Azoarcus sp. KH32C: one gene and its partners. The protein of the gene in region 3 interacts with the protein of the main gene of each other region in a pairwise test. Links are inferred from orthologs where the notes say so. Each region holds a gene or a part of one and is shown on either strand. Other genes may lie near its edges. The genes, in order: ftsA, AZKH_RS03975, AZKH_RS00660 and ftsZ.

Region 1 (3,655 bases), 4.0 Mb from region 3 along the record:
TGGCGGCGAAGACGGCACGGTGCAGGGCATGCTCGAGCTGCTGAAGATCCCGTATACGGGCAGTGGCGTGATGGCATCGGCGTTGTCGATGGACAAGTGGCGTACCAAGATGGTGTGGGCCGCGTGTGGCCTGCCGACGCCTCGTTATGCCATCCTGCATGCGGATTCGGACTGGGACGCGATCGTCGCCGAGCTCGGCCTGCCGATCTTCGTCAAGCCGGTGCACGAAGGCTCGAGCATGGGCGCGACCAAGGTCACCGAAGCCGGGCAGTTGAAAGCCGCGTGGGAACTCGCCGCGCGCTTCGACGACCTCGTGATTGCCGAGGAATTCATCACCGGTGCCGAGCTCACCGCGCCTTTCCTGCATGATCGGGCCTTGCCCCTGATCCGCATCGAGGCGCCGGGCGGCAACTACGATTACCAGCACAAATACTTCACCGACGACACCCGCTACCTCTGCCCCTGCGGGCTGCCCGAGGCGAAGGAAGCCGAGTTGCAGGCGCTCGTGATGAAGTGCGCCCAGGTGCTGGGCTGCCGCGGCTGGGGCCGTGCCGACCTCATCCTGACTGACGACGGCCGTCCCTATCTGCTTGAAATGAACACCTCGCCGGGCATGACCGGGCACTCCCTCGTGCCGATGTCCGCGCGCGTTGCGGGCATGAATTTCACTGAGCTGTGTCTCTCGATCCTCGAGGATGCCCGCCTTGGCTGATTTTCGCCCCCGTACTCCGCTCACCCAGCAGGTCGCCGGCACTGTCGGCGCCTCCGGGCGCGGTCGTACGCGCGAAGGCCTGTGGCAGCGCCCGGCGCTGCTGAACCTGATTTCCGACGTCCTGATGCTGTTTGCGGCGGTGGCGCTCGGCTACGCAGCCGTCGTCTGGTTCCTGTCGCGGCCGCTGTTTCCGCTGCACGAGGTGGTCGTGTTGACCCCGCCCGCGCAGGTGACGACGGCACAGCTCGAATATGTCGCCCGCACCGCGATCCGCGGGAACTTCTTCTCCGTCAATCTTGAAACGGTGCGGGCGGCCTTCGAGAAGCTCCCCTGGGTGCGTCACGCCGAAGTCCGCCGACGCTGGCCGGACGTGCTCGAACTGCGCCTCGAAGAGCATCAGGCGGTCGCCTACTGGACGATCTCCGACAGCGGCGAAACCCAGCTCGTCAATCGCCAGGGCGAGGTCTTCGCGGCCTCCAGCAACGCCGACATGCCGGCGTTTTCGGGTCCGCAAGGCTCGTCAGGCTACGTCCAGGCGAAATACCGCGAGTTTTCGGAAATGATCTCCCCGCTCGGCAAGAAGCTCGTCGCCTTGTCCTTGTCGGCGCGCGAAGCGTGGCAACTGAAGCTCGACGACGGGATGGTGATCATCCTCGGCCGCGATCAGGAAAAAGTGCCCGTCGCCGAACGGCTGACGCGCTTCGTCCGCGCATGGCCGCAGACGCGGGACAAACTTGGAGTAAAGGTGGCGGTAGCGGACCTCCGCTACCCGAGCGGATTCGCCCTCACGCCGGTGGGGGACGTCAAAGCAGCTACTAAAGGCAAGCAATGAGCAAGGAATACAAGGACCTGATCGTCGGACTCGACATCGGCACCTCGAAGGTCACCTGCATGGTGGCCGAGGCGCGACCGGACGGACAGCTGAACGTCGTGGGCGTCGGCTCGCAGCCGACCAACGGCCTCAAGCGCGGCGTCGTCGTCAATATCGAGGCGACCGTCGACGCCATCTCGCGCGTGATCCAGGAAGTCGAGCTGATGGCCGACTGCAAGATCCGCGATGTCTATACCGGCATCGCGGGCAGTCACATCAAGAGCTTCAACTCCAACGGCATGGTCGCGATCAAGGACAAGGAAGTCACGCCGATGGACGTCGAGCGCGTGATCGAAGTCGCCCGCGCGATGCCGATCCCGGCCGAACAGCAGATCCTGCACATCCTGACGCAGGAATTCATCATCGACGGCCAGGGCGGCGTGCGCGAGCCGATCGGGATGAGCGGCGTGAAGCTCGAGGTCAAGGTGCACATCGTCACCGGGGCCGTCTCGGCCGCGCAAAACGTCATCAAGTGCGTGCGCCGCTGCGGTCTCGAGGTGATGGACCTGATCCTGCAGCCGCTCGCGTCGAGCTACTCGGTGCTGACCGAGGACGAGAAAGAACTGGGCGTGTGCCTCGTCGATATCGGCGGCGGCACGACCGACATTGCAGTCTTCACTCAGGGGGCAATCCGTCACACGGCCGTGTTGCCGGTCGCGGGCGACCAGATCACCAACGATATCGCGATGGCCTTGCGTACGCCGACCGCGGAAGCCGAGGAAATCAAGATTAGCCAGGGCATCGCGATGCATACGCTGGCCGATCCCGAAGAAATGATCGAGGTCCCCGGCGTCGGCGACCGTCCGCCGCGCCCGCTGTCGCGCCAGCGCCTTGCGGACGTCATCGAGCCGCGTGTGTCCGAACTGTTCGAGTTGGTGCAGGCCGAGCTACGCCGCAGCGGGTACGAGGAACTGCTGTCGTCGGGTATCGTGCTGACGGGCGGTTCATCTGTCATGCCCGGCATGGAGGAATTGGGCGAGGAGGTGTTTCATATGCCAGTCCGGGTCGGAGCGCCGCAGTACGCAGGCGGCCTCGCCGATGTCGTGTGCCATCCGCGCTATGCCGCCGCGATGGGCCTCGTGATGGAGGGCCACGCGCAGCGCCGTCGCGGGATCATGGCGCGCGAGACACGCAGCGTGCGCCAAGTGTTCGGGCGCATGAAGGCGTGGTTCGAAAAGAATTTCTGAGCGGCTGGCAGAATTTGACAGTCAAATTGAATTAAGGGTTGCGTGCAAAACCCTATTTAGTAGTAGACTTGCTACCCATTACTAGATATAGGCGTTCACGCAACGCAGCATACGGTTAGGGTAGTTCCCTAGGAGGCGAGGCAAGAAATGTTCGAAATCGTTGAAAAGGTGCAGACCGGTACGATCATCAAGGTGGTCGGTGTCGGCGGAGCCGGTGGGAATGCCGTCGATCACATGATCCGGCAGAACGTCCAGGGCGTGGACTTCGTGTCCGCCAACACCGACGCGCAGGCGCTGAGCCGCTGTCTTGCACCGAACAAGATCCAGCTTGGCACTTCCGGTCTTGGCGCGGGCTCCAAGCCGGAAGCCGGCCGCACCGCCGCGCAGGAGTCGCGCGACGCGATCGCTGAGGCGCTCGACGGCGCTCACATGTGTTTCATCACCGGCGGCATGGGTGGCGGCACGGGTACCGGTGCAGCTCCCGTGGTGGCCGAAATTGCGAAGGAAATGGGCATCCTGACCGTCGCGGTCGTGACCAAGCCCTTCGACTTCGAGAATCGCCTGCGCGTGGCCGAGAGTGGCGTTGAAGAGCTGACCCGCCATGTCGACTCGCTGATCGTCGTCCTCAACGACAAGCTGCTCGAAGTGTACGGCGACGACGCCGGCTTCGAGGACTGCTTCCGTTCTGCCGACAACGTGCTGAGCAGTGCCGTGGGCGGCATTGCGGAAATCATCAACGTTCCCGGTCTGGTGAACGTCGACTTCCAGGACGTTCGCACCGCCATGGGTGAAATGGGCCGCGCGATGATGGGTTCGGCCGAAGCCGCCGGCATGGATCGCGCCCGCCTCGCCGCCGAACAGGCTGCCGTCAGCCCCCTGCTGGAA
Region 2 (7,892 bases), 730 kb from region 3 along the record:
CCAGGGTCGTGATCAGCTTGCCGTACTGCGTCCACCAGGCTTTCAGTTCGGAAATCTGTTCCTGTTCGTCCAGGTCAAATGCCGCCATCTTCTTCCTCTTCGTCAATGAACAGGCATGCCGCCACCGCATCGGCGACGCCTTCGAGGGGGACCCGTTGCTGGCCGCCGGGGCCGCGCAGGGGCTTGAGTCCGACTTCGCCGCTGGCGGCCTCGTCTTCGCCGATCACCACGGCGAGCTGCGCCTTGCTGGCATCGGCCTTCTTCATCTGCGACTTGAAACTGCCGCCGCCGCAATGCGTCAGGACGGCGAATCCGTGCTCGCGCAGCGCTTCGGCGGCGCGGAAGGCGAGCCGCTGGGCCTGCTCGCCCTGATGCACGACGTAGACGTCGGGCACCGCGGCATCGACCTGCGCGCCGCTCTCGCGCCACAGCGCGAGCAGGCGTTCGACGCCCATCGCGAAGCCGGCAGCGGGAGCGGGACGGCCGCCGAGTTGTTCGACGAGGCCGTCGTAGCGGCCCCCGGCGCAGACCGTGCCCTGCGCACCGAGCCGCGTCGTGACCCACTCGAACACGGTGCGGTTGTAGTAATCGAGGCCGCGCACGAGGCGGTGGTTGATCCGGTAATGGACGCCAGCGTCCTTGAGCAGCGTCTGCACGCCGTCGAAGTGCTTCAGCGACTCTTCGCCGAGGTAGTCCATCAGTTTCGGCGCCGCTTCGACGATGTCCTGCAGCTCGGGGTTCTTGGTGTCGAGGATGCGCAGCGGATTCGTGTAAAGGCGGCGCTTGCCGTCTTCGTCGAGGCGATCCCGATGCCCTTCGAGGTAGGTGATCAGGGCGGCACGGTGGGCCGCACGCTCCTCGGCGGAGCCGAGCGAATTGAGTTCGAGGCGCACGTCGTCGAGCCCCAGGTCTTCCCACAGGCGGGCGCACATCAGGATGTGCTCGGCGTCGATGTCGGGGCCGTCGAAGCCCAGCGCTTCGATGCCGATCTGATGGAACTGGCGGTAGCGCCCTTTCTGGGGACGCTCGTGGCGGAACATCGGCCCGTGGTAGTACAGGCGCAGGGGCGCGACATGCAGCAGGTTGTGCTGGATGATCGCACGCACGCAGGACGCCGTGCCTTCGGGGCGCAGCGTCAAATGTTCGCCGTTGAGCGCGTCCTCGAAGGAATACATTTCCTTCTCGACGATGTCGGTGACTTCGCCGATGGCGCGCTTGAAGAGCGGCGTCGGCTCGACGATCGGCATGCGGATCGGGCGATAGCCGTAGCTGCGCAGCCAGTCGCGCACGATGTCTTCAAAGTGTTCCCAGGCTTCGGCCTCGTCGGGCAGGATGTCGTTCATCCCGCGCACGGCCTGCAGGGTCTGCTGCTTCGCTTTTTTCTCGGTCTTTTCGGTCATATCGGGACGGTTCAAACCGCCTTTCTGGTGTATTTGGTGGAGACGTAGTTGTCGACGATGGCCTTGAATTCGGCCGCAATATTGTCGCCTCGCAGGGTGACGGTCTTGACACCATCGACGAAGACCGGCGCCGCGGGGGTTTCGCCGGTGCCGGGCAGCGAGATGCCAATGTTGGCATGCTTGCTTTCGCCGGGGCCGTTGACGATGCAGCCCATGACGGCGAGCGTCATGTTCTCGACACCGTCGTATTGCTCGCGCCAAACGGGCATCTGATCGCGCACGTAGCCCTGGATGCCCGAGGCGAGTTCCTGGAAGAAGGTGCTGGTGGTGCGGCCGCAACCGGGGCAGGCCGTGACCATCGGTGTGAAGGCGCGCAACCCCATCGTCTGCAGGATCTCCTGCGCGACGACGACTTCCTGCGTACGGCTGCCGTTGGGTTCGGGGGTCAGCGAGATTCGGATCGTGTCGCCGATGCCTTCCTGCAGCAGCACAGCGAGCGCGGCGGTCGAGGCGACGATGCCCTTCGAGCCCATGCCGGCCTCGGTCAAGCCGAGGTGCAGCGGGTAGTCGCAGCGGCGCGCCATGTCGCGGTAGACCGCGATCAAGTCCTGCACGCTCGAGACTTTGGCCGACAGGATGATGCGATCGCCGGGCAGGCCGTATTCCTCGGCCTTGGCCGCGGATTCGAGGGCGGAGACGACGAGGGCTTCACGCATCACGGCACCGGCGTCGCGCGGGTTCGCGAGCTTCGCATTCTCGTCCATTACGCGTGCGAGCACGGACTGGTCGAGGCTGCCCCAGTTGACGCCGATGCGCACCGGCTTGTCGTACTTGCAGGCGATCTCGACGATGGAAGCGAACTGCGGGTCGCGCTTCGTGCCGGCCCCGACGTTGCCGGGGTTGATGCGCAGCTTGGCGAGCGCCTCGGCGCAGGCCGGGTGGTCGGCGAGCAGGCGGTGGCCGTTGTAGTGGAAGTCGCCAACGAGCGGGACGTCCATGTTGAGTGCGAGCAGGCGGTCGCGGATGTGCGGGACGGCCCGCGCCGCCTCTTCGTTATTGACCGTGATCCGGACGAGTTCGGAGCCGGCGCGCGCGAGTTCGGCGACCTGCATCGCGGTCGCGAGCACGTCGGCGGTGTCGGTGTTGGTCATCGACTGCACGACGACCGGCGCGTCGGAGCCGATCAGGACGCGGCCGACGCGGACCGAGCGCGTGTTACGGCGCGACAGCGGACCGGCGAGGCCTTCGGAGATAACGGGCGTAGCCAATTCAGATCACTCCAGGGTCAGGCGCGCGACGCTGACACGTACGTGCGGCAGCAGGTCGTAGGGCTTGCCGCGATATTCGAGGGCCACCTGGCGGGCATTCCCGACGACCAAGGCGAAGGGCGGCCGCCCCTGCACGGTGCGGCGGGAGCCCGCCTGGCTGACTCCGGAAAAGACGATCGAGCCGCTCGCGTCACGCACTTCGATCCACGCATCGCCCTCGAAACGGAAGACCAGTTGCTGCACGCCGTCGGCGTGGGCGACGGGCGTCACGACAGGAGCGGGCACCGGGGCTGCAGCGGTCTGCGACGGGGTGGCGGTCTGCGACGGGGGGGCGGCCGGCGCAGGCGGAGCGACCGGAACAACAGGCGCGGGCGGCATGACAGCAACCGCCACCGGAGGCACCGCCGCGGGCGGCACGGGCGCTACCGGGACCGCCGCAGGAGCAGCGGCCGAGGCGTCGGCGGACGCAGTCGCGCTTGCGGACTCGGAAGTCGAAGGAGCGATGATCTGCGGTGTCGGGGCCGCCGATTCAACGACCGCTTCCGGTTCCTTCGGCATCCGGAACCAGTCGAAATACCAGCCGCCGATCAGCATCAGGAGCGCAATGCCGCTCAGGACCGCGGGAACTCGGACGGCACGCGAGCCGCCGCCGGTCGGCATGATGCCCTCGGCGTTCGAGACCGGGGCGAGATCGATGGAGCGCGACGCTTTTTCGGTATCGAGGCCCGCCAGCAAGGCGACCGGGTCGAGCCCGAGATAGCGGGCATAGTTGCGCAGGAAGCCGCGCGCGAAGGCGGCGCCGGGCAACAGTTCGAGCCGCCCGGCCTCCATCGCCTCGACCTGGCGCCCGGTCAGCTTGAGGGCCAGCGCGACGTCGCCCGGGGTTTCACCGCGCGCCTCACGCGCACGACGCAATTCCAGGCCGATCGCTTCAGCGCCGCCGGAGGGCTCGGCGCCGGCCTGCGGATCCAGATGCACTTCGGTCACTCGTACTTTCCCTGAGTCATCGCTTGAAATTCGGGGCTGTCGGCGAAACGCCCCCGCAATTGGGCGGCGTAGCTCGCCTCGGCATCGCGGTTGCCGAGGCGACGCGCGGTGCGCAGTCCCAGCCAGGCCGACGCGGCGGTCGGTTCGCCTTCCTGGTGCAATTGCACAAGATAGGTGTTGGCGACCTCATACGCGCCGCGGCGGTACGCGATCCCGGCCAGTTGATAGATCGCGGAGCGGTTCGACGGATCGAGCTGGACGGCGCGCCGCAACTCCGTTTCCGCCGCCGCCTCGTCCCCCTTGGCGAGATAGCAGAGCCCGGCATTGGTATAGGGCCGTGTGGGCGTGCGGTAATAGGGGTTGCGCGCCGCTATGGCCAGCCGCTCGAGACCGTCGCTGAAGTTCCCGTTCACGCACTGGAACCAGCCGTAGCTGTTGTTGTATTCGGGATCGTTGGGCGCCATCGACAGCGCGCGCTGAAAGTTTTCGCGCGCGCTAGGCATGTCGTCGATGTACATGTAGACCAGCGCCATCAGGTGGTACGTGGGCGAATAGTTCGGATCCATCACCAGCGCGGTGCGGGCCTCGTCGAGCGCGACCGCGTAGCGCGCGATCTGGAAGTAGGCCATGCCGAGATCGACATGGACCTTGGCGCTCGCGGCTGCCCCACTGACCGGCAACTCCGACGCGGGCGGCGCGGCATTGCCGCCGGTCGCCCCCGGACGCGTACTCACGCACCCGCCGAGCATCACGGCGAGCAAGGGCATCGAAAGCTTCGCAAGCAGCCGTCTCATGCACGATCCTCCGTCGGTTTCGCCAGCCGCACAACACGTCGCGTGCGATCCTGCACCTGTCCTGCGAGCTGCCCGCAGGCGGCGTTGACGTCGTCCCCGCGCGTCTTGCGCGTCGTCGTGACGATGCCGGCGTCGATCAGGATGCTGGCGAAACGCCGGATCCGGTCGGGGTGCGAGCGTTCGAACCCGGCGTTCGGGAAGGGGTTGAAGGGAATCAGGTTGAACTTGCACGGCACGTCGCGGACCAGCGCGACAAGCGCCCGGGCATGCGCGTCGGTGTCGTTGACGCCGTCGAGCATGACATATTCGAAAGTCACGAAGTCGCGCGGGGCGCGTTCGAGGTAGCGCTGGCAAGCGGCCATCAGCTCCCGCAGCGGGTACTTCTGATTGATCGGCACGAGGCGGTCGCGCAGCGCGTCGTCGGGCGCATGCAGCGACACGGCGAGTGCGACCGGACATTCGTCGCGCAGACGGTCCATCGCCGGTACGATGCCCGAGGTCGATACCGTCACGCGTCGGCGGGACAGGCCGTAGGCGTGGTCGTCGAGCATCAGGCGCAGGGCGGTGACGACGTTGTCGAAGTTCGTCAGCGGCTCGCCCATGCCCATCATCACGACGTTGCTGATCACTCGGCCGTTATCGGGCTCGCCCTCGGCATCCTTGGCTCCCGCCGGGGCCGCGGCGCCGCCCAACAGTTTGTTCGCGAGCCACAGCTGACCGATGATCTCGGCGGCCGTGAGGTTGCGGTTGAAGCCCTGCTTGCCGGTCGAGCAGAAGGCGCAGTCGAGCGCGCAGCCGGCCTGCGAGGAGATGCACAGTGTGCCGCGGTTCGTCTCGGGGATGAACACCGCCTCGACGGCGTTGGCGCTGCCGACATCGAGCAACCACTTGCGCGTGCCGTCGTGCGAGACGGTGTCGCGGATCGCCTGTGGCGGGCGAATGCACGCCTCTTGGGCCAGCTTCGCGCGCAGGCTCTTCGCGACGTCGGTCATGGCGTCGAAATCGGTTTCGCCGAAACGGTGCATCCAGTGCATCACCTGGCGCGCACGGAAGGGCTTTTCGCCGCGCTCCGCGAACCAGGCGACGAGGCCGTCGACGTCGAAATCGAGCAGATTGACCGGTGTTTCCATGTGTTTCCTGTGTTGCCCTCAAAATGCAATCGGCCCGCGACGCACGAAGTGCGCGGGCCGATGCGCGGGCGTAGCCCTGAGAGGCTTAGCGGGCGTAAACGTTCATCCCGGGGAAGAAGAACGCCACTTCGACAGCGGCCGTTTCGGCAGCGTCGGAACCGTGGACCGCGTTGGCGTCGATCGAGTCGGCGAAGTCGGCGCGGATGGTGCCGGCAGCGGCCTTCTTCGGATCGGTCGCGCCCATCAGGTCGCGGTTCTTGGCGATCGCGCCTTCACCTTCCAGCACTTGCACCATCACCGGGCCGGAGATCATGAAGGACACGAGATCCTTGAAGAAGGGGCGTTCCTTGTGGACCGCGTAGAACTGGCCGGCTTCACGCTCGGACAGGTGAACCATCTTCGAGGCGATGATCTTCAGGCCCGCATCTTCGAAGCGCTGGTAGATCTTGCCGATCACATTCTTGGCAACGGCGTCGGGCTTGATGATGGACAGGGTGCGTTCGATGGCCATGTAGAAAAACTCCGGTTTGAATCGGTAAGCAAAAAGTAAGCGAAAAAAGCCTAGCTCGCGATTCTAACAGTTTTTCGTACCCGGCTCGCAGTAAGACAACAAAGTCAAGGGCGTAGGTTTGATAGGCCGAAGCAATGGCGCGCTTCTTGCAGCGCAACATCGCATCCATACACGCACCAAGGTTATTACGATGACGCAAGCGCAAAATTATCGTCGCTCATCCGACATCGATTTGCTGACAATTTACGAGATCAGCAAGGTACTGACCTCTTCGCTGGATTTCCGGCAGAGTCTCCAGACGGTGCTGCAACTGCTACTGTCGCAGCTCAACATGCGGCACGCGCTGGTCGGATTGGTGCAGACGGACGGCCAGCTGCACATTCTTGGTGCGGCGGGCGTACCCTGGCCGATGAGCGAGGCACCAATTCTGGATCCGCGAGAAGGGATCATTTCGAAAGTGATCCGCAGCGGCTCGCCCATCGTGATCCCCGACATCGCCGGGGACGCGCACTTTACGAATCGCACGGGGCGCGACCCCGAGCAGATGAAGGGGGTGTCCTACCTCGTCGTGCCGCTCAAGGTGGATCGCGAGGTGATCGGCATCCTGTCGGCCGATCGCCATCCGGACGACGAGGAAAGCGTCAATTTCGAGCGCGACGTGCGCATGCTGTCGCTGGTCGCGAACCTACTCGCGCAGACCTTCCGGCTGCATCAGGCCGTCGCCGCGGACCGGCAGGCGCTGCTCGAGGAGTCGGCGCGGCTGCAGAAGCAGTTGCAGGGGCAGTACGACATCGAGAACGTGGTGGGCCGTTCGAAGCGCATGAAGGAGGTGTTCGCGGACGTGCATCAGGCGGCGCCGTCGGGCGCGACGGTCTTGCTGCGCGGCGAATCCGGCACCGGCAAGGAGGCGATTGCCCATGCGATCCATTATCTGTCGCCGCGTGTGAAAGGTCCGTTCGTCAAGCTCAATTGCGCGGCGTTGCCGGAAACGCTGCTGGAGTCCGAGCTCTTCGGCCACGAGCGCGGCGCCTTCACCGGCGCAACGTCGGAACGCAAGGGCCGCTTCGAGCTGGCGCGCGGGGGCACGATCTTCCTCGACGAGATCGGCGACATCTCGCCCGCCTTCCAGGCGAAGCTGCTGCGCGTGCTGCAGGAGCAGGAGTTCGAGCGCGTCGGCGGCAACAAGACGATCAAGACCGACGTGCGGCTGGTTGCGGCGACGAACCGCAATCTGGAGGAGATGGTGCAGAAGAACGAGTTCCGCGCGGATCTCTACTTCCGGCTTAATGTCGTCGCGATCTTCCTGCCGGCGCTGCGCGAGCGGAAGGACGACATTCCGCTGCTGGTCGATTTCTTCATCGAACGCTTCAATACCGAAAACCGGCGCCAGCTCGCGATCACGCCGGGCGCGGTCGATATCCTGATGCAGTGCAATTGGCCGGGGAATGTGCGCGAGTTGGAGAACTGCATTCAGCGGGCGGCAACGATGACGCGTTCGAACGTGATCCGTGAGGCCGACATGCGTTGCCAGAAGGGGCAGTGCTTTTCGTCGATGCTGCTCGAGACGACGCAGTCGCGCGCCTGCTTCCCGGTGATCGGCGTGCCGTCCCGCGCCTCGGCGCCGGTGTCGCGACCCGTGTCGATGCCCGCACCCTCTTCCGCCGACGAGGTCGAGGCGCCGCAGGCGGTGGAGCGTCGGGGGGTGCCGATGGGCGAGCGCGACCGGCTGGTCGATGCAATGGAGCGCTGCGGGTGGGTGCAGGCAAAGGCGGCGCGACTGCTGGGATTGACGCCGCGGCAGA
Region 3 (7,716 bases):
GGCGACGTACTTCTGACCGTGCAGCGAGAACACCTGCGCGGTACCGGTCTTGCCGCCCACCGAATAGGGTGCCCCGGCGAAGGCGCGCGCGCCGGTACCGGCCTTGTTCACATCAACCATCGCCTGGCGCACCGCGGCGAGGTACTCCGGCTTGATCTGCACCTGGCGCAGCGGCTCCGGCGCGACCGGCCGTCGCTCGCCGGTGACGGGATTGACGACGTTGCGTACGAGGTGCGGGCGGAACACCTTGCCGTCGTTGATGACCGCCGCCAGTGCGTTGGCGAGCTGCAACGGCGTGTAGGCGTTGTAGCCCTGGCCGATGCCGACCGAGATCGTCTCGCCGCCGAACCACTTCTGGTGTTCCTTGTTGCGGAAGCGCTTCTTCTTCCACTCCGGCGTCGGCAGCACGCCTTCCGCTTCGCCATTGAGGTCGATGCCGGTGCGCGAGCCGAAGCCCAGCGGACGCATGAAGTTCGCGATGCCGTCGATGCCGAGGTCGTTGGCGAGCTGGTAGTAATAGGTGTTGCACGACACGACGATCGACTTGCGCAGATCGACCGTGCCGTGTCCGCCGGGCTGATCGTCCATGTAGCGATGGCCGGCGAACATGAAGTAGCCCGGGTCTGAGATCGTCTGCGTGATCGTGCGCTTGCCCGCCGTCAGACCCGCGAGCGCCATGAAGGGCTTGAAGGTCGAGCCCGGCGGATAGGCGCTGAGGATCGCGCGGTTCACGAGCGGATGGTCCGGCGACTCGTTGAGCGCCTTCCAGTCGTCGTTCGAGATGCCGTCGACGAAGAGGTTCGGGTCGAAAGTGGGCTTCGACACCAGTGACAGGATGCCGCCGGTAGCCGGGTCGATCGCGACGAGCGCGCCGCGCCGGTTGCCGAACGCCGCTTCCGCGACCTTCTGCATCTCGATATCGAGCGTGAGCTCCAGGTCGTTGCCCGGCACGCCGGGAACGCGCGCGAGCTGGCGCACCGCGCGCCCGCCGGCATTGACCTCGACCTGCTCGGCGCCGGTCGCGCCATGCAGTTCGGCCTCGTAGCTCATCTCGAGCCCGCCCTTGCCGATGTAGTCGGAGCCGCGGTAGTTCGCCGTCAGGCCCTGGTCCTCGATGCGGTCCTGGTCGCGCTGGTTGATGCGCCCGATGTAGCCAATCACGTGCGACGCGAGCTCACCCTGCGGGTAGTCGCGGAAGAGGCGCGCCTGCACCTCGACCCCGGGGAAGCGATAGCGTCGCGCGATGAAGCGGGCAACCTCCTCCTCGGTCAGGCGCGTGCGGATCGGCAGGCTCTCGAAGTTCTTGCTGTCCTCGAGCAGCTTGCGGAAGCGCCGCCGGTCGCGCGGTTCGATCTGGATGATCTCCGACAGCGCATCGATCGTCGCGTCGAGATCCGCGACGCGCGAAGGCGTGATCTCGAGCGTGTACGCCGCGTAGTTGCGCGCGAGCGGCACGCCGTTGCGGTCGACGATAGCCCCGCGGCTGGGCACGATCGGCAGCAGCGCGATGCGGTTGTCCTCGGCCCGCGTGTGGTAGTAGTCGTAGCGGACGACCTGCAGGAAATAGAAGCGCGCCGCGAGGACGCCGAAGCAGACCATCACGAACAGGCCCGCCACCAGGACGCGGCGGCGGAAACTCGCCAGTTCCTCGTCGGGAGTACGGAATTCCATCAGATCGGCCGGTTCTCGTCGCGCTCGACCGGCTGGTACTGCGGCAGCAGCAGCAGGAAGTTGAGCGGCACCCACAGCACGATGCTCGTGAAGCTCGACAGGAAGTACCACCAGCCCGGGAATTCGGCTCCAGCGAGCAGGCGCACCAGCACCATGATCACCTGCGCCGCCAGCAGCATCGGCAGCACGTGCAGCGCCTGTTGCGGCGGCGGGAACCACAGCACGCGGCGCGACACCGAGGTCGCGAGGTAGCACAGCACGACATAGGCGAGCGCGTGCTGCCCCATCGCCGCGCCGTGGCCGATATCGACCAGCAGCCCGAACACGAAGCCCGCGCCCATTCCCGCACGCAGCGGTTCGCGGATTGCCCAGAAGGTCAGCACCAACGCGACCCAGTCGGGCACGCCGGGCAGCAGTCCGGTCGGGATATAACTCAGGCCAAGCGCGACAATCAGGCTCAGATAGACGAACCAGGTGCGCGCGGGCAGCAGGATGCGGCGGGAACGGTGGGTCGGCTGCATCAGCGAACCTTCTTGCGCGGACGCGTCGGGGCGGCTTCGGGTTCGGGGGCGGGACGCGGCGGCGGCAGCTCGGCGCGCGTCAGCACCAGCACCTGGGTCGTGCGCTCGACGCCCGCCACCGGCTCGCAGACGACCGCGGCGAAAGTCGGCGAATCGCGGTCGACACTCACGACGTCCGCAACCGGCAAGCCGGGCATGAAGAGCCCGTCGAGCCCCGAGGTCACGAGGCGGTCGCCGGGCTTGATGTCCGCGCCGGACAGCGTGAAGCGCAGCTCCAGCCGTCCCTGCCCGGCCCCGGTCAGCACGCCGCGCAAGCCGTTGCGCGACACGACCACCGGCACCGCCTGGTCCTTGTCGGTCAGGAGCGTCACTTCGGCCTGCACCGGATAGACGCGGCTCACCTGCCCGATCATGCCCTGTTCGTTCACGACCGCCATGCCGGCCTCGATGCCTTGCTGACTGCCGCGGTTGAGGATCACCTTGCGCGAGAAGGGGTCGGGCGCGTCATAGAGGATTTCCGCGGCCACGCTGCGCGAACCGAGCGCCTGAGACATGTCGAGCATCGCACGCAGATGACGGTTCTCTTCCTCGATTTGGTCGAAACGCAGCAGGCGCTGCGCCGCCTCGACCTGGCTCTGGCGCAGCATCGCATTCTCCTTCTGCACGTCGACCAGCGTCGCGAAATAAACCGCTGCATTGCGAAGGAAATCCGCCGGCGCGGCGGCCGCGACCTGCAGCGGATAGGTCGCCACCGACAAAGCCTGGCGCACGACTTCGAGATAACGGAAGCGCAGGTCGGCGACGAGCAGCACCAGACACACGGACACGAACAGGAACAACCGCACGAGCGGCGTGGGTCCTTGCCGGAATATAGGAGGGGCCTGGTGGCCGACCAGCGACATCGTGAACGTCTACGGCGCGTGGCGGCAGGCACCCGGCCCGCCGCTGCTGCGCAACTTACTCGGAGGCGAAGATGGAGCCCAGCTTGTCCATCTTCTCCAGCGCCATGCCGCAACCCCGCGCGACGCAGGTGAGCGGCTCCTCGGCGACAATCACCGGCAACCCCGTTTCTTCCATCAGCAGGCGGTCGAGGTCGCGCAGCAGCGCGCCACCGCCGGTCAGTACCATGCCGCGATCGGCAATGTCGGCACCCAGTTCGGGCGGGGTTTGTTCGAGGGCGATCTTCACCGCCGAGACGATCTGGTTCAGCGGTTCGGTCAGCGCCTCGAGGATTTCGTTCGACGAGATCGTGAAGCTGCGCGGAATGCCTTCGGCGAGGTTACGCCCCTTGACTTCCATCTCGCGCACTTCCGAACCGGGGAAGGCCGAGCCGATTTCCTTCTTGATGTTCTCGGCGGTCGTGTCGCCGATCAGCATGCCGTAGTTGCGGCGGATGTAGTTGACGATCGAATCGTCGAACTTGTCGCCGCCGACGCGCACGGAACCGGCGTAGACCATGCCGCCGAGCGAGATCACGCCGACTTCGGTCGTGCCGCCGCCGATATCGACCACCATCGAGCCGGTCGCGTCCGATACCGGCAGGCCCGCGCCGATCGCCGCCGCCATCGGCTCCTCGATCAGGTAGACCTGGGAGGCGCCCGCCGCGAGGGCCGCGTCGCGGATCGCACGGCGCTCGACCTGGGTCGAACCGCAGGGCACGCAGATGATGATCCTCGGGCTCGGCGAGAACATGCGCGAATCGTGCACCCGTTTGATGAACTGCTTGATCATCTGCTCGGTCACAACGAAGTCGGCGATCACGCCATCCTTCATCGGCCGGATCGCCGTGATGTTGCCCGGGGTCTTGCCCAGCATCTGTTTCGCCGCATGCCCGACCGCCTGGATCGTGCGCTTGGCGTTCGGACCGCCTTCGGTGCGGATCGCCACCACCGAGGGCTCGTCCAGCACGATGCCCTTGCCGCGCACGTAGATCAATGTGTTCGCGGTACCAAGGTCGATGGCCAGATCGTTGGAAAAATAGGAACGCAGGAAACCAAACATGGGGAAAATCCCGAAACCGGTGAAGATGGGGGTAACGCTGGAAGGGGCGGGGTGCCCGGCCGGACTAGCGGCAAACGAGTATGATAACCTACAAACCTTTGTGAATTAAGCGGGTTTTGTTACCTCATGTCGCTTTCTCCTGAACAGGTCCGGCGCATCGCCGGACTCGCGCGGATCGAACTGGCCGACGACGACGTCGAAGCCACGCGCGCCAAGCTGAATGGCATTTTCGGCCTGATCGAACAGATGCAGGCGGTCGACACCAGCGGCGTCGAGCCGATGAGCCACCCGCAGGATCTCGCCCAGCGCCTGCGCGACGACGTCGCCACCGAAACCGACCGCCGCGAGGCCTTCCAGGCTGTCGCGCCGCAGACCGAAGGCGGCCTCTACCTGGTCCCCAAGGTCATCGAGTAAGCCATGATCAACGCCAGCCTCACTGAATTGCGCGCCGCGCTCGACGCAAAGAAGATCTCCAGCGTCGAACTCGCGACCCTCTTCCTCGACCGCGTCGAGAGCCGAAACGCCACCCTCAACGCCTTCATCACCGTCGACCGTAACGGCGCGATCAAGGCCGCCCAGGCCGCCGACGAGCGCATCGCCGCCGGCAACGCCGGTCCGCTGACCGGCATCCCGCTCGCGCACAAGGATGTCTTCTGCACCGAAGGCCTGCTCACGACCTGCGGCTCGAAGATGCTGTCGAATTTCGTCAGCCCCTACGACGCCCACGTGGTCAGCCTGCTCAAGACCGCCGGTGCGGTCACGCTTGGCAAGACCAACATGGACGAGTTCGCGATGGGCTCGTCGAACGAGAACTCGCACTACGGCCCGGTCAAGAACCCGTGGGACACGACGCGCATTCCGGGCGGCTCGTCCGGCGGCTCGGCCGTCGCCGTCGCCGCGCGCTTGGCCCCGATTGCAACCGGCACGGACACCGGCGGCTCGGTGCGCCAGCCCGCCGCCCACACCGGCGTCACCGGCATCAAGCCGACCTACGGCATCGTCAGCCGCTACGGCATGATCGCCTACGCGAGCTCGCTCGACCAGGGCGGCGCCTTCGGGGCCTCGGCCGCCGACTGCGCCCAACTCCTGACTGCGATGGCGGGCTTCGACGAACGCGACTCGACGAGCCTCGACCGCCCCGCCGAAGACTACACGCGCGAACTTTCCGCCTCCGCCTCGGGCGACAAGCCACTCGCCGGCCTGCGCATCGGCCTGCCGCGCGAATTCTTCGCCGAAGGCATGGCCGACGACGTGCGCGCTGCGGTCGATGCCGCGCTCGACGAATATCGCAAGCTCGGCGCGACCACCGTCGAGGTGAGCCTACCGAACGCCAAGCTCGCGATCCCCGCCTACTACGTGATCGCCCCGGCTGAAGCCTCGAGCAACCTGTCGCGCTTCGACGGCGTGCGCTACGGCCACCGTGCCGCCGAATACCGCGACCTCGCCGAGATGTACGCGAAGAGCCGCGCCGAAGGCTTCGGCGCCGAGGTCAAGCGCCGCATCCTCGTCGGCACCTACGTGCTCTCGCACGGCTACTACGACGCCTACTACCTGCAGGCGCAGAAGCTGCGCCGGCTGATCGCGCAGGATTTCCAGGCCGCCTTCCAGCAGTGCGACGTGATCGCCGGCCCGACCAGCCCGACCACCGCGTGGGCGATCGGCGAAAAGGCCGACGATCCGGTGCAGATGTACCTGTCGGATATCTATACGATCGCCGTGAACCTCGCCGGCCTGCCCGGCCTGTCGCACCCCTGCGGCTTCGGCGCCGGGAAGCTGCCGGTCGGCCTGCAGTTGATCGGCGACTACTTCGGCGAATCGCGCCTGCTCGCGACCGCGCACCGCTTCCAGCAGGCGACCGACTGGCACCTGCGTCGCCCGGGCTGATCGTGCTCCGCCGCACCTGCCGCCTCGCAGCCAGGCCTACGGCGCTCGTCGCCGCCCTGCTGCTGGGCGCCTGCGCGACGCCGCCTGCGCACCGCCCCCCGTCGCCGACGCCTGCACCGTCCGTCAAGCCGGATAGCGGACCGCCGGTCGAGCCGGAGGAACGGCCGACCGAAACGCACGGCCGCCTCAAGCCGATGCCGATCCGTCCGCTGAGCATCAAGACGGACTGCCGTTTCAAGGACGAGGTTGGCTACAGCGCGGCCACGGTGCTCGACATCAGCTACTCGCAGGTCCGCGCCTTCGCCGCCACCGTCGACGTCCCCAAGCACGGCAGCTGTCATTTCGACTTGGCTGATTTCGAGCAGATCCACAAGGACACCCACGTCGAACTGCACGCGAAGGACGGCTGCACGGTCAGGGTGTGGGAGCAGGGCCCAAAAGTCACCGTCGCCTTCTCGGACTGCGCCAACCGGTGCGCCAAAGGGACTTTCGATTATGTCTGGCCGATCATCGTGGATCGGCCGAGCGGTCGCTGCTACTGACCGCCAAAAACAACGGATACGATAATGAGCAGAACGGATTGGGAAGTCGTCATCGGCCTGGAAGTCCACGCCCAACTCAACACCGCCTCGAAGATTTTCTCCGGCGCCAGTACCGCCTTTGGCGCCGAGCCGAACGTACAGGCCTGTGCCGTCGACATCGCACTGCCCGGCGTGCTGCCGGTGCTCAACCGCGGCGCCGTCGAACGCGCGATCCGCTTCGGACTCGCAATCGGCGCCGAAGTCGCGCCGAAGAGCGTGTTCGCGCGCAAGAACTACTTCTATCCGGACCTCCCGAAGGGCTATCAGATCAGCCAGTTCGAGCTGCCGGTCGTGCAGGGCGGCGCAATCACGATCCGCGTCGGCGAAGGCGACAAGGCGTATGAAAAGACCGTGCAGCTGACCCGCGCCCACCTCGAGGAAGACGCCGGCAAATCGCTGCACGAAGACTTCCACGGCATGAGCGGCATCGACCTCAACCGTGCCGGCACACCGCTCCTCGAGATCGTCTCCGAGCCCGACATGCGTTCCTCGGCCGAGGCCGTCGCCTACGCCCGCGCGCTGCACGCGCTCGTGCGCTGGATCGACATCTGCGACGGCAACATGCAGGAAGGCTCCTTCCGCTGCGACGCCAACGTTTCCGTGCGCCGCCCCGGCGGCCCCCTCGGCACGCGCCGCGAGATCAAGAACCTGAACTCCTTCCGCTTCCTGCAGCAGGCGATCGACTACGAGGTCCAGTGGCAGATCGACACCATCGAGGACGGCGGCAAGATCCAGCAGGCGACCGTGCTCTTCGACCCCGACACCGGCGAGACGCGCATGATGCGTTCGAAGGAAGACGCGCACGACTACCGCTACTTCCCCGACCCCGACCTGCTGCCGCTCGTGATCTCGCAAGACTGGAAGACGCGCGTGCAGAGTGAAATGCCCGAGTTGCCCGCCGCGATGAAGGCCCGCTTCATCGATCAGTGGAGCCTCTCGGCCTACGACGCGACGACGCTGACCGCCTCCAAGGAGGTTGCGACCTTCTTCCAGGCCACCGTCGATGCCGCCGGCGTCGCGCTCGCCAAGCCCTGCGCCAACTGGGTCATGGGCGATCT
Region 4 (7,679 bases), 4.0 Mb from region 3 along the record:
CTCAGGGGGCAATCCGTCACACGGCCGTGTTGCCGGTCGCGGGCGACCAGATCACCAACGATATCGCGATGGCCTTGCGTACGCCGACCGCGGAAGCCGAGGAAATCAAGATTAGCCAGGGCATCGCGATGCATACGCTGGCCGATCCCGAAGAAATGATCGAGGTCCCCGGCGTCGGCGACCGTCCGCCGCGCCCGCTGTCGCGCCAGCGCCTTGCGGACGTCATCGAGCCGCGTGTGTCCGAACTGTTCGAGTTGGTGCAGGCCGAGCTACGCCGCAGCGGGTACGAGGAACTGCTGTCGTCGGGTATCGTGCTGACGGGCGGTTCATCTGTCATGCCCGGCATGGAGGAATTGGGCGAGGAGGTGTTTCATATGCCAGTCCGGGTCGGAGCGCCGCAGTACGCAGGCGGCCTCGCCGATGTCGTGTGCCATCCGCGCTATGCCGCCGCGATGGGCCTCGTGATGGAGGGCCACGCGCAGCGCCGTCGCGGGATCATGGCGCGCGAGACACGCAGCGTGCGCCAAGTGTTCGGGCGCATGAAGGCGTGGTTCGAAAAGAATTTCTGAGCGGCTGGCAGAATTTGACAGTCAAATTGAATTAAGGGTTGCGTGCAAAACCCTATTTAGTAGTAGACTTGCTACCCATTACTAGATATAGGCGTTCACGCAACGCAGCATACGGTTAGGGTAGTTCCCTAGGAGGCGAGGCAAGAAATGTTCGAAATCGTTGAAAAGGTGCAGACCGGTACGATCATCAAGGTGGTCGGTGTCGGCGGAGCCGGTGGGAATGCCGTCGATCACATGATCCGGCAGAACGTCCAGGGCGTGGACTTCGTGTCCGCCAACACCGACGCGCAGGCGCTGAGCCGCTGTCTTGCACCGAACAAGATCCAGCTTGGCACTTCCGGTCTTGGCGCGGGCTCCAAGCCGGAAGCCGGCCGCACCGCCGCGCAGGAGTCGCGCGACGCGATCGCTGAGGCGCTCGACGGCGCTCACATGTGTTTCATCACCGGCGGCATGGGTGGCGGCACGGGTACCGGTGCAGCTCCCGTGGTGGCCGAAATTGCGAAGGAAATGGGCATCCTGACCGTCGCGGTCGTGACCAAGCCCTTCGACTTCGAGAATCGCCTGCGCGTGGCCGAGAGTGGCGTTGAAGAGCTGACCCGCCATGTCGACTCGCTGATCGTCGTCCTCAACGACAAGCTGCTCGAAGTGTACGGCGACGACGCCGGCTTCGAGGACTGCTTCCGTTCTGCCGACAACGTGCTGAGCAGTGCCGTGGGCGGCATTGCGGAAATCATCAACGTTCCCGGTCTGGTGAACGTCGACTTCCAGGACGTTCGCACCGCCATGGGTGAAATGGGCCGCGCGATGATGGGTTCGGCCGAAGCCGCCGGCATGGATCGCGCCCGCCTCGCCGCCGAACAGGCTGCCGTCAGCCCCCTGCTGGAAGGCACGGAGCTGTCGGGTGCGCGTTGCGTGCTGATCAACATCACCGCGAGCCGCTCGCTGAAGATGTCCGAAGTCCGCGATGCCGTGAAGACCGTTCAGGCCTTCGCTGCGCCGGAAGCCTTCGTGAAGTACGGCACCGTGTTCGACGAGTCGATGGAAGACCGCATCCGCGTCACCGTTGTCGCAACCGGTCTGGGCGTGCCGCGTGCCGCTCGCCAGCCCGTGATGCAGGTTGTGGCCGGTACCGGTACGTACGGCCCCTCGATGGGCGCCATCGACATGACGAACCTGGACGTTCCGGCGGTGATCCGCCACGGCCGCCGCACGACCGTCGAGGCGATGAGCGCCAACGGCATGGGCACCTACGACATTCCCGCCTTCCTGCGCAAGCAGGCAGACTGACCGGCATTGCCCCGTGCGGGCGTCCGATGCAGACCGCCGCCTCCGGTCTGTATCGGACGCCCGTCGTCGTTTACGTGCCGGCCAAACGGTGGTCCTGACGGGGGCGTCAGGAAGTGTTGCTGCGCCGCAATATTCGCCGCGGCCGGCTTGACGTGCGTGCTAAAATGTTGGGCGAAAAGAGGAAACGAACATGATCCGGCAGCGCACCCTTAAATCCCTCGTCAAAGCCACCGGCGTCGGCCTGCACGGCGGACGCAAGGTCCAGCTCGTGCTGCGGCCGGCTGCTCCCGATACCGGAATCGTGTTCCATCGTGTCGATCTGGATCCGGTAATCGATTTTCCTGCCGATCCGTATTCCGTCTGCGACACGCGGATGTGCTCGGGGCTCGAGCGGAACGGCGCGAAGGTCGGCACCGTCGAGCACCTGATGTCGGCGCTCGCCGGCCTCGGGATCGACAACCTGCATGTTGACGTCGATGCGCCCGAAATCCCGATCCTCGACGGTAGCTCCGGACCCTTCGTGTTCCTGCTGCAGTCTGCCGGAATCGAGGAGCAGAAGGCGCCAAAGCGTTTCCTGCGCGTCAAAAAGCCCGTCGTCTACGAAGAAGGCGACAAGTGGGTGCGGCTCGATCCGTATGACGGTTTCCGCCTGACCTTCTCGATCGTCTTCAACCATCCGGCAATCGACAAGACCTCGACCAGCGTCACGGTGGACTTCGCCGAACAGTCGTACGTGCGCGACATTGCACGCGCCCGCACCTTCGGTTTCATGCAGGATGTCGAGTTCATGCGCGCCAACGGCCTCGCGCTCGGCGGCAGCTTGGACAATGCGATCGTGATGGACGAATACCGCGTGCTCAATGCCGACGGCTTGCGTTACGCGGACGAGTTCGTCAAACACAAGGTGCTCGACGCGATCGGCGATCTTTATCTGTGCGGTCACCCCTTGCTCGCGAGCTACAACGCGCACAAGTCCGGTCACGCGCTCAACAACCAGATTCTGCGCGTGCTGCTCGAAGACCAGTCCGCCTGGGAAATCGTCACCTTCGAACAGGATGCTGCGACGCCTGCGGCCGTGACCCACCAGTTCGCCCTCGCAACCGTTTCCTGACGCGCCAGATGCTGGTCATCCGCATTTTCATGGTGCTGGCGGCGATCGGCATCGGCGGATCAGTCATTGCCTGGATGTTTACGGGCAATGTCCGCTACCGGGCGTGGGCGTGGAAATTCTTTCGCGCGGCGGTCGTGGTGATCTTCGTCTACCTCGCGCTGTTCGCACTCGAACGGGTCTTCGTGCCCTTCGTCTAGGCCTTTTCGTCGCGGCGGCTGCGTGACACGAGCCGTTCCAGCGCCTCGCGTAGCGGCGAATCGGCGGGCAAGGATGCCGAAAAATCCGTCAGGCTGCGCGCTCCGCTCTCCGACAAGCTGCGGGAGGTGACCCGCCGTGCGGGCTCGGGCGCCTCATTGACCTTCACTTTCACCTGGATGGCCGTTACGGGTACGCCGGTGGCGGCGAATTGCGCGGTCAGCGTCGGGGCCATCTGCTTGAGGCGGGCCGCCACGGCCCCTCCGTCGGCGAGCAGCACCAGCGTGCCACTCTTGAGGTTCGCGACCGAGCAAGCCGCCGCGAGCGCCGGCGGCAGGTGCTGTGCGAGCACGTTCTGAAGGCGCATCAGGCGTGCGGCGTGGTCCTGCAATCGCGCGAGTGAGTCGCCACTGCCGAGGTAGCGGTTGATGAGCTGGGTCATGGGGACAAATCGGGGGTCGGTAAGCGATGGTAGGGGGTGGCGGCAGGCAGAGCAAGCGCGCCATCTCCGCAGTTACGGTGAGCCTGCAATTCTCCCTTGCCTGCACGGCACTCAGGGGCTTGCCCTCGGCATGCTAAACTTCCCGCTTTGCCGAATCGAACCCAAAAATTTCTCATGATTTCCGGCCTGCTCAAGAAAATCTTCGGTAGTCGCAACGACCGCCTTGTCCGTCAGTATTCCCAGACCGTCCGGGCGATCAACGCGCTCGAGCCGGAAATTTCAGCCCTGTCGGACGAGGCCCTGCGGGGCAAGACCGCCGAGTTCAAGCAGCGCGTCGCGAACGGCGAGTCCCTCGACAGCCTTCTGCCGGAGGCCTTCGCGGTCGTGCGGGAGGCCGGAAAGCGCGTGCATGGCATGCGCCATTTCGACGTCCAGCTCATCGGCGGCATGGTCCTGCACAACGGCAAGATCGCGGAAATGCGGACCGGCGAGGGCAAGACCCTGGTCGCCACCCTGCCGGCCTACCTGAACGCGCTCGCCGGCAAGGGCGTCCACGTCGTGACGGTCAACGACTACCTGGCCAGCCGCGACGCGGAATGGATGGGGCGCATCTACGGCTTCCTGGGCCTGACCACCGGCTGCAACCTCTCGCGCATGCAGCATGACGAGAAGCAGGCTGCTTACGCTGCCGACATCACCTACGGTACGAACAACGAGTTCGGTTTCGACTACCTGCGCGACAACATGGTCTATTCGACCAGCGAACGGGTTCAGCGCGCGCTCAACTACGCCATCGTCGACGAAGTGGACTCGATCCTCATCGACGAGGCGCGTACCCCGCTGATCATCTCCGGCCAGGCTGAAGATCACACCGAGCTCTACCTGAAGCTGAACCAGGTTGCGCCGATGCTGACGCTGCAGGAAGGCGAGGGCGACAACGTCACCAAGCCCGGCGACTACACGGTCGATCTCAAGGCGCGTCAGGTGTTGCTGACCGAGCAGGGGCATGAGAACTCCGAGCAGATCCTGACCCGCATGGGCCTGCTCGCCGAAGGAACGAGCCTGTACGATCCGGGCAACATCCTGCTGGTCCATCACCTCTACGCGGCGCTGCGCGCGCATGCGCTGTTCTTCAAGGATCAGCACTACGTCGTGCAGGATAACGAAGTCGTCATCGTCGACGAATTCACCGGCCGTCTGATGGCCGGCCGCCGCTGGTCCGACGGTCTGCACCAGGCGGTCGAAGCGAAGGAAGGCGTGCGCATCCAGGCCGAGAACCAGACGCTCGCCTCGATCACCTTCCAGAATTACTTCCGCATGTACGGCAAGCTCTCCGGCATGACGGGTACCGCCGATACCGAAGCCTACGAGTTCCACCAGATCTACGGTCTGGAAACCGTCGTCATCCCGACCAACCGTCCGATGCAGCGCAGGGACGAGAACGACAAGGTCTATCGCACGGCGAAGGAAAAGTGGGATGCCGTGATCGCCGACATCCGCGCTTGCGTCGAGCGCGGCCAGCCGGTGCTGGTCGGCACCACCTCGATCGAGATCAACGAGTTCCTGTCGGCAATGCTTCAGCAGGCGAAGCTGCCGCACCAGCTGCTCAACGCCAAGCAGCACGATCGTGAAGCTGAAGTCGTCGCGCAGGCAGGACGCCCGGGCGTGATCACGATCGCGACCAACATGGCCGGTCGCGGTACCGACATCGTGCTCGGCGGCAGCATCGAGAAGCAGATCGCAGCGATCCGCGACAACGCCGAGCTCGACGGGGCGACGAAGGAGGCTCGCATCTCCGCGATGCGCACGGAATGGAAAGGGTTGCACGAGAAGGTGCTCGCGGCAGGCGGCCTGCATATCGTCGGCACCGAGCGCCACGAGTCGCGGCGTATCGACAACCAGCTGCGCGGCCGCGCCGGCCGCCAGGGCGACCCCGGGAGCTCGCGCTTCTACCTGTCGCTGGAAGATCCGCTCATGAAGATCTTCGCCGGCGAGCGCCTGAACGCCATCATGGTGCGGCTGAAGATGCCGGAAGGCGAGGCGATCGAGCACGGCATGGTCACGCGGTCGCTCGAGTCCGCGCAGCGCAAGGTCGAGCAGCGCAACTTCGACATCCGCAAGCAGCTGCTCGAATACGACGACGTCGCCAACGACCAGCGCAAGGTGATCTACCAGCAACGCAACGAGCTGCTGGAGAGCGAGGACATCTCCGAAACGATCCAGGCCATGCGCCACGGCGTGCTGCAGGACGCGTTCCGCATCTACGTGCCGGCCGACAGCGTCGAGGACCAGTGGGACATCCCGGGCCTGGAGCTCGCGCTGGCGTCGGAATACCAGCTGCGCGTGCCGGTCGGCGAGTGGCTGAAGGCCGAACCGAGTCTCGACGACGAAAGTATCCTGCAGCGCATCGTCGCGACCGCCGACGAGATGTACGCGGCGAAGGTGGCTCAGGTCGATCTGGATGCCTGGCACAAGTTCGAGCGCGACGTGATGCTGCAGAGCCTGGATACGCATTGGCGGGAGCATCTGGCTGCGCTCGACCACCTGCGCCAGGGCATTCACCTGCGCGGTTATGCGCAGAAAAACCCCAAGCAGGAATACAAGCGCGAATCGTTCGAACTGTTCGAGGGCCTGCTCGATACCGTGAGGGGCGACGTTTCCAAGCTCCTGATGACGGTCCAGGTGCGCGCCGAGTCCCAGCTCGATACGATGGAAGAGCCGGCGCTGGACAACGTGCAGTACCACCACGCTGACTACGACGAAGCGCTGGGAGCTGCCGCGGCGGTGGCTGCCGATGTCGGCGTGAGCGTACAGGCCGGGCCGAAGGTGGGCCGCAACGATCCCTGCCCCTGCGGGTCGGGGAAGAAGTACAAGCATTGCCACGGTAAACTGAATTGATGGGGATGGGACGGGCAGGTATCGGCAATGAATGGGTGAGCCTGCGGCAGCCAGTCGCGGGCGAGCCGGGACGGGTACGTCCGCATCATGGCTGGTCCGTCTGAGCCGCAGGGGCGTCGCCCGGCGTCGCCCGCCCTCTTTCCCGAACTCGAGCTCGGGGTCCCGGAGACCCCGGGCCCGGCACGCGAGCCGCGCGCGCTGGGCGAGTGGGTGGCTCATATCCGGGACCAGGAGATGCCTGCTCTCGGGGTGACCATCGAACTCATCCATTCGGTCACTGACGACGAAAAATCGACCACCGGCCGCCTCGCACAGGCGATCCTGCAGGACGTCGCAATGACCGCGCGCGTCCTGAAGCTTGCGAACAGCCCGCTGTACAACCCGACCCACCAACCGGTCAGCACGATCAGCCGCGCAATCGTAGTGCTCGGGTTCAACGCCGTAGCCGAGATCGCGGTTGCGATCCGGGTCATCGACGCGCTGCTCGCCGGCGGCATGCGCGATCGGCTGCTGAACGAGATGGCGCGCGGCTTTCACTCGGCAGTTCAGGCGCGCTCGCTGGCTGCGATGCGGCGCGACCCACGCAGCGAGGAAGTGTTCATTGCGGCGCTGTTGTCGCGTGTCGGCGAGATGGCCTTCTGGTGCTTCGGCGGCAAGGCGGCGCAGCGTCTCGATGCGGCGATGCGGGCAGGCGCCCATACGGCGGAAGAGGCGCAGCTGAATGTGCTGGGCTTTCGTTTGCGCCAGTTGTCGCAAAGCCTCGTGAAGGAGTGGAAGCTCGGGCCTTTGCTCCAGTCGGTCCTCGAAGGGAAGAGTCGGATCGGGCCGACAGAGCAGGCCATCTTGTATGGCGAGCGCCTGGCGACCGAGGCGGAAGGCGGCTGGGATTCGCCCGGCACGCGGCGCCTGATCGGCGAGCTCGCAACCTTCGTCGGGACCACGCCGGAAACGATGCGCGAGGAACTCGCAGCCAACAGCGCCGAGGCCAAGCGCATTGCCGCTTATTTCGGCGCTCCTGAGGCTGGCCGACAGATTCCGCAGGCATCCCCCGAAGGCATTCCGCTCGAGGAGGAGGAAGCGGAAGACCCGGCGCAGAGCCTGCTTGAACCCGACCCGCAGCTCCAGCTCAAGATTCTGCGCGAAATTTCCGGGCGTATCGCGGCGCGGGCTGGCCTCA

What was found.
Region 1: the proteins of AZKH_RS00660 (region 3) and ftsA interact in binary tests that used the Escherichia coli proteins (3 or more experiments, as listed by UniProt). The link is inferred for Azoarcus sp. KH32C from one-to-one orthologs.
Region 2: the proteins of AZKH_RS00660 (region 3) and AZKH_RS03975 interact in binary tests that used the Escherichia coli proteins (3 or more experiments, as listed by UniProt). The link is inferred for Azoarcus sp. KH32C from one-to-one orthologs.
Region 4: the proteins of AZKH_RS00660 (region 3) and ftsZ interact in binary tests that used the Escherichia coli proteins (3 or more experiments, as listed by UniProt). The link is inferred for Azoarcus sp. KH32C from one-to-one orthologs.

The regions. Positions count from the first base shown.
Region 1 is NC_020516.1:4,130,965-4,134,619, reverse strand. Bases 656-3,655 are described here. They hold ftsA (cell division protein FtsA), read left to right. Parts: upstream 656-1,540; coding sequence 1,541-2,770; downstream 2,771-3,655. Other genes in these bases: ftsZ (cell division protein FtsZ), read left to right, coding at 2,918-3,655; AZKH_RS18450 (cell division protein FtsQ/DivIB), read left to right, coding at 696-1,544; AZKH_RS18455 (D-alanine--D-alanine ligase), read left to right, coding at 656-712. Outside these bases: more of AZKH_RS18455, read left to right, coding at 1-655. UniProt on the Escherichia coli protein: Essential cell division protein that assists in the assembly of the Z ring. May serve as the principal membrane anchor for the Z ring.
Region 2 is NC_020516.1:867,867-875,758, reverse strand. What follows is about bases 1,666-4,664. They hold AZKH_RS03975 (helix-turn-helix domain-containing protein), read right to left. Parts: upstream 3,656-4,664; coding sequence 2,675-3,655; downstream 1,666-2,674. Other genes in these bases: rlmN (23S rRNA (adenine(2503)-C(2))-methyltransferase RlmN), read right to left, coding at 4,446-4,664; pilW (type IV pilus biogenesis/stability protein PilW), read right to left, coding at 3,652-4,449; ispG (flavodoxin-dependent (E)-4-hydroxy-3-methylbut-2-enyl-diphosphate synthase), read right to left, coding at 1,666-2,668. Also shown: AZKH_RS03990 (tetratricopeptide repeat protein), read right to left, coding at 1-88; hisS (histidine--tRNA ligase), read right to left, coding at 75-1,400; more of ispG, read right to left, coding at 1,412-1,665; more of rlmN, read right to left, coding at 4,665-5,579; ndk (nucleoside-diphosphate kinase), read right to left, coding at 5,665-6,090; nif-specific transcriptional activator NifA, read left to right, coding at 6,281-7,892.
Region 3 is NC_020516.1:142,413-150,128, reverse strand. Bases 2,172-4,994 are described here. They hold AZKH_RS00660 (rod shape-determining protein), read right to left. Parts: upstream 4,194-4,994; coding sequence 3,150-4,193; downstream 2,172-3,149. Other genes in these bases: gatA (Asp-tRNA(Asn)/Glu-tRNA(Gln) amidotransferase subunit GatA), read left to right, coding at 4,611-4,994; gatC (Asp-tRNA(Asn)/Glu-tRNA(Gln) amidotransferase subunit GatC), read left to right, coding at 4,320-4,607; mreC (rod shape-determining protein MreC), read right to left, coding at 2,192-3,094; mreD (rod shape-determining protein MreD), read right to left, coding at 2,172-2,192. Also shown: mrdA (penicillin-binding protein 2), read right to left, coding at 1-1,671; more of mreD, read right to left, coding at 1,671-2,171; more of gatA, read left to right, coding at 4,995-6,077; AZKH_RS00645 (hypothetical protein), read left to right, coding at 6,080-6,619; Asp-tRNA(Asn)/Glu-tRNA(Gln) amidotransferase subunit GatB, read left to right, coding at 6,644-7,716. UniProt on the Escherichia coli protein: Forms membrane-associated dynamic filaments that are essential for cell shape determination. Acts by regulating cell wall synthesis and cell elongation, and thus cell shape.
Region 4 is NC_020516.1:4,124,740-4,132,418, reverse strand. What follows is about bases 1-2,786. They hold ftsZ (cell division protein FtsZ), read left to right. Parts: upstream 1-716; coding sequence 717-1,856; downstream 1,857-2,786. Other genes in these bases: lpxC (UDP-3-O-acyl-N-acetylglucosamine deacetylase), read left to right, coding at 2,047-2,786; ftsA (cell division protein FtsA), read left to right, coding at 1-569. Outside these bases: more of lpxC, read left to right, coding at 2,787-2,967; AZKH_RS18430 (hypothetical protein), read left to right, coding at 2,976-3,164; AZKH_RS18425 (DUF721 domain-containing protein), read right to left, coding at 3,161-3,604; preprotein translocase subunit SecA, read left to right, coding at 3,779-6,502; AZKH_RS18415 (HDOD domain-containing protein), read left to right, coding at 6,590-7,679. UniProt on the Escherichia coli protein: Essential cell division protein that forms a contractile ring structure (Z ring) at the future cell division site. The regulation of the ring assembly controls the timing and the location of cell division.